Regions from separate parts of the Dermacoccus sp. BD5 genome, predicted to be linked through region 1. Evidence: riboswitches for the same ligand, from Rfam matches in the RefSeq annotation. Region 1 holds a riboswitch; the other holds the start of a gene.
What was found. A riboswitch is a leader RNA that binds a small molecule or an ion and turns the genes downstream of it on or off. The one in region 1 is predicted to bind cyclic di-AMP.
Positions count from the first base shown of each region.

Region 2: linked by a shared signal. The riboswitch ahead of NQ706_RS03520 (C40 family peptidase) and the one ahead of NQ706_RS07150 (NlpC/P60 family protein) in region 1 are both predicted to bind cyclic di-AMP.

Region 1 is NZ_JANJER010000007.1:72,939-75,384, forward strand. It holds gene NQ706_RS07145 (hypothetical protein) at 1-106, opposite strand, end outside; gene NQ706_RS07150 (NlpC/P60 family protein) at 255-1,583, opposite strand; cyclic di-AMP (ydaO/yuaA leader) riboswitch at 1,587-1,799, opposite strand; gene NQ706_RS07155 (metal-dependent transcriptional regulator) at 1,985-2,446, opposite strand, start outside.
Region 2 is NZ_JANJER010000003.1:48,490-50,935, forward strand. It holds gene NQ706_RS03515 (neutral zinc metallopeptidase) at 1-721, shown strand, start outside; cyclic di-AMP (ydaO/yuaA leader) riboswitch at 837-1,022, shown strand; gene NQ706_RS03520 (C40 family peptidase) at 1,026-1,502, shown strand; gene NQ706_RS03525 (metal-sulfur cluster assembly factor) at 1,591-1,926, opposite strand; gene sufU (Fe-S cluster assembly sulfur transfer protein SufU) at 1,923-2,432, opposite strand; gene NQ706_RS03535 (aminotransferase class V-fold PLP-dependent enzyme) at 2,434-2,446, opposite strand, start outside.

The DNA of each region.
Region 1 (2,446 bases):
ACGCGGCATCAGCCGACGAATCCGACTCGAGTTCGACGAGCCCCCTGCTCGTCGCCGGCGGCGTCGGCCTCGCACTGCTCGGCCTGGCGCTCGCCGTCACCGTCATTCGCCGCGACTACCACTGACGCAGGATCGTCACGGCAGACCACCACGACCCCGCTCGAAGCACGCGCCACACGAAGAAGCGCCCTCCCCGTCACGATGACGGGGAGGGCGCTTCTCAGGTGGCCGCGCGGGCCGACCGATCAAATCGATCAGAGGCGACCGTAGGTCGAACCCGACAGCACCGGGTACAGGCCGGTGACGGTGCCCGGGTGGCGCGCCTCGTAGACCATGCCGTTGCCGGCATAGATCGCGACGTGGCCCGGCAGGAAGACGAGATCGCCGGGGCGCGGGTCGCTCACGGGCGTCGTCATCGCCTTGATGGCGCCCGACTGGTGCGGCAGCTGGATGCCGGCCTTCGCGAAGACCATCGCGACGTAACCGGAGCAGTCGGCACCGGAGGTCGACGATCCGCCGTAGACGTAGGGGATACCCGTCAGGCCCGCGGCGATGGAGACGACACCGGAGTTCGAACGCGAGGCGGAAGCCGTGTTCGTGGCCTTCCGCGCGCTCGAGGCGTAGGTCGGCGTGGCCGAGTGCGTCGTGGTGGCGTGACGCACCGTCGCGCGGTGCACGGGTGCCTGCTGGTGACGCGGCGTCTGGGCGACCGGGCGAGCCTGGGTGTGCTGCGAAACCGCCTGGCGAGCGTGCGTGCGATGCACGCGCTGGTGCGTCGCGGTAGCGCGGTGGGTGTTCGTCGACTGCGACGCGGCGCGGTGGGTGTTCGTCGACTGCGACGCGGCGCGGTGGGTGTTCGTCGACTGCGACGCGGCGCGGTGGGTGTTCGTCGACTGCGACGCGGCGCGCTGGGTGTTCGTCGACTGCGACGCGGCGCGCTGGGTGTTCGTCGACTGCGACGCGGCGCGCTGGGTGTTCGTCGACTGCGACGCGGCGCGCTGGGTGTTCGTCGACTGCGACGCGGCGCGGTGGGTGTTCGTCGACTGCGACGCGGCGCGGTGGGTGTTCGTCGACTGCGACGCGGCGCGGTGGGTGTTCGTCGACTGCGACGCGGCGCGGTGGGTGTTCGTCGACTGCGACGCGGCGGGCGCGGTGCGCTTCTTGACGACGATCGAGCGACGCTGCGCCGGCTCGGCGATCTTCGCCTTGCGCTCGGCCTTGACGGGCTTCACGGAGGCCGACGTCAGCGCACTGCGGGCCTGCGAGCGCGACACCTGCTTCAGCGCCTGCGACGTCGCGCGCGTCGACTTCTTCGCAGCGGCGGGCTTCGCGGCGGCCTTGGCGGCGGCCTTCGGGGCGACGACGAGCTTCTTGGCCGGCGTGACGGTCTTGAGCTCGAGGGGTGTCGTGGCGGCAGCGGCGGCCTCGTGAACGGCGCCCGACTCAGGGGCCGCACCGGCGCTCTGCGTGATGCCGAGACCAGCGACCAGACCACCGGAGACGGCGACGGTCGTGGTGAGCATGGCCAGGGTGCGCGTCTGCTTCACAGGACGCAGCGGGCCCGGCGTGTTCTTGATGGACAATGTGCAACCTCTCGAACGCCTGTGAGGTGAGCTGTCGGGTTCGGACCTGTTGCTCGGCCCGGCTCTCGGCGCTTCGTGCGTGCGACGCGAGCTTCACCCCGAGTTCTTGATCTGCGCTTCGCGGATCAGGAACGAAGAAGTGGGTCCCCCACCCCTGCCAGGTGGTGTAGCTGACATGACTCGCGCGCCGCAGGCAGGGCTCGGCGTGTCCGGCACGCGAGTGTTCGTTGTCGAACCAGGTAAGACGGTAACGAATCAGTCACGACGACGGTGAATCAGGAACCGGCGAGATAGGCGTCATTCCGGCGTCGAGCACCCGTCTCAGGCCCCGTTCGTCGCGCCACCAGCGGAGGTTCAGAATCCGTTACAGAGTGTGCTCGTGATGAACATCACATGCAACCTCAGGCCTGCTGACCCGTCACGGACACGAAGACGTGCGAGGCGATGTCCTCGGGCAGCGACACGGCGTCGTCAGGCCGATCGGCGACGGCCGCGTGGACGCGGTCGCCGTCAGCACGCACGTCGAGGGCCACCCCTGGGCTCAGCCCTACGCTCGTCAGCACCGCGAGAGACTCGGCGTCCGCCTGCGCGGGCTCGCCGATGCGGCGCACCACCACGCGCAGCGACTCGTTGGCGGCCACCTCGACGAGCGACTGCACGCCGTCACGGAAACCCTCCGGCGCCTCGCCCCAGCCGAGCTCGTCGAGCCCGGGAATCGGGTTGCCGTACGGGGACAGGCCCTTGTCGACGATGAGCTCGAGGATCTTGCGCTCGACGCGCTCGCTCATGACGTGCTCCCACCGGCACGCCTCGTCGTGGACGTACTCGAGCTCGAGGCCGATGACGTCGACGAGCAACCGCTC
Region 2 (2,446 bases), on a different contig from region 1:
GAATGACTCCGTCGCGCAGGCGATCGAGCAGTGCAAGACGGGTGCGGACGCCAACCGTGACGACACCTGCCGCATCGTCGGCACCGTCAACGCGGTGCAGGACTACTGGGGCACCGCGCTGCCGCAGTTCACGAACGGCCGGACGCAGTACGAGAACGTCCCGACCGTGATCTTCAGCGGGCAGACGTCCTCGGGCTGCGGTACGGCGAGCTCGCAGATGGGCCCGTTCTACTGCCCGAGCGACCGCAAGGTCTACATCGACGCCGCCTTCTTCCAAGAACTGACGAACAAGTACGGTGCCGATGGCGGCGCCCTGGCGAAGGAGTACGTCGTGGCCCACGAGTACGGCCACCACGTGCAGGACCTGCTCGGTGCGCTCGGTCGCGCACAGCAGGATCCGAAGGGTGCCGAATCGGGTTCGGTGCGTACCGAACTGCAGGCCGACTGCTACGCCGGCATCTGGGTCGCCCACGCGACGGAGTCGAAGGACAGGAACGGCAACACGCTGCTCAAGCCGGTCACCGACCACGACATCAAGTCAGCGCTGTCGGCGGCGTCGGCCGTCGGTGACGACCGCATCCAGCAGAAGGCCCAGGGTCGCGTCACGCCGGAAAGCTGGACGCACGGTTCGTCGGAGGCTCGGCAGAAGTGGTTCATGACCGGCTACGAGACGGGCGACCTCAACTCGTGTGACACCTTCAACGTCGACAGCGTCGAGTGAGGTCGTGAAAACGCTCGGACGGGTCGGAAAATTGACGAAAAGTGATTGCACGCTCAATTTGTTCCGACCGTGAGCCGACGGTAATCTTGCAGGGTCGCACCGACGTCGGTGCGGCCCTGCTTCGTCGCTGAGTCCCGTCACGAAGGCCAGGTATCACCGCATTGCGCGGAGCGACGGGAGCGGTGCACCCAGCATCCGAGCCACCCTGGTGGCTCTTGGGGTGAAGCCGGCTCAGGCCGGCCGAGAATCTAGGATCTCGAACCCGACAGGTCATGCCTCGTAAGCGCTCCTGGAGAGATCCGACATGAAGAACATGTCCCGCCGCTCGTTCCTGGGCAACACGTCCAAGGTCGCCGTCGGCACCGCCCTCGCCACCTCCGCGCTGGGCGCGGTCTCGGTCGGCGCCGCCTCGTCCGCCAGCGCTTCCGTCACCTCGGCGAGCGCTCGCCGCGTCGTCTCCAGCGCCTCGTCCCGACGCGGCGCCCCCTACGTCTACGGTGCGGCCGGCCCGTGGCGCTTCGACTGCTCGGGTCTGACGAGCTGGAGCTACCGCCAGGTCGGTCGCTCGATCCCCCGCACCGCCAACCAGCAGTACCGTGCCTCGTACCGCGTCTCGCGCGCTTCGGCTCGCCCGGGTGACCTTGCGTTCCTCACCTCCGGTGGCTACGCCTACCACGCGGCCGTCTACGCCGGCAACGGCATGGTCTGGCACGCACCGCGACCCGGCTCTCGTGTGCAGCTCGCGCGCGCCGGTTCCTCCTACCGCTTCGGCCGCGTCTGATCCGTTCGACCCTGACGCACGCCGCACAGCGCGACGAAGCCCGCCGCCTCCATCGAGGTGGCGGGCTTCGTCGTACGGTAGCGGTGGCTCAGACGTTGAATCCGAGGGCGCGAAGCTGCTCGCGGCCGTCGTCGGTGATCTTGTCCGGGCCCCACGGCGGCATCCAGACCCAGTTGAGGGAGTGGCCGGCGACGACGTCCATGAGCGCCGTCGCGACCTGCTCCTCGATGACGTCGGTCAGCGGGCACGCCGCGGACGTCAGGGTCATGTCGATGACGGCGTGCTTGGAGTCGTCGACGGTGATGCCGTAGACGAGGCCGAGGTCAACGACGTTGATGCCGAGCTCGGGGTCAACGACGTCGCGCAGGGCCTCTTTGACGTCCTCGACGTCCGACTCGACGGGCGGGGTGGTTGTCTCGCTCATGCCGTGATCTCCTTGTCGCTGCTGGCGGTGGTGTCGCTGTTCGTGCTGTTCGCGGCGCTCCCGGCGAGGTCGAGGCCGAGCTTGCCGAGCGAATCCTGCAGGGCCGACCACGACAGCAGCGCGCACTTGACGCGCGCCGGGTACTGCGAGACCCCGGCGAGCGCGATCGCGTCACCGATGACCTCTTCGTCGCCGGCGTCCTTGCCCTTGCTCGTCAGCATGCTGCGCGTCGCGCCGAAGACCTCCTGCGCCTCGCGCAGCGTGTGCCCGACGAGGTTGTCGGCGAGCATCGACGCGGACGCGACCGAGATCGAGCAACCGATCGAGTCGTAGCTGACGTCCCTGATGACGGCGTCGTCGCCCTCGCCCTCGACGTCGACGCGCAGAGTGATCTCGTCGCCGCACGAGGTGTTGACGTGGTGGCTCTCTGCCCCGAACGGCTCGCGCAGCCCCGCGTGCTGCGGGTGCTTGGAGTGATCGAGGATGAGTTCCTGGTACAGATCCATCTCAGACCTCCAGT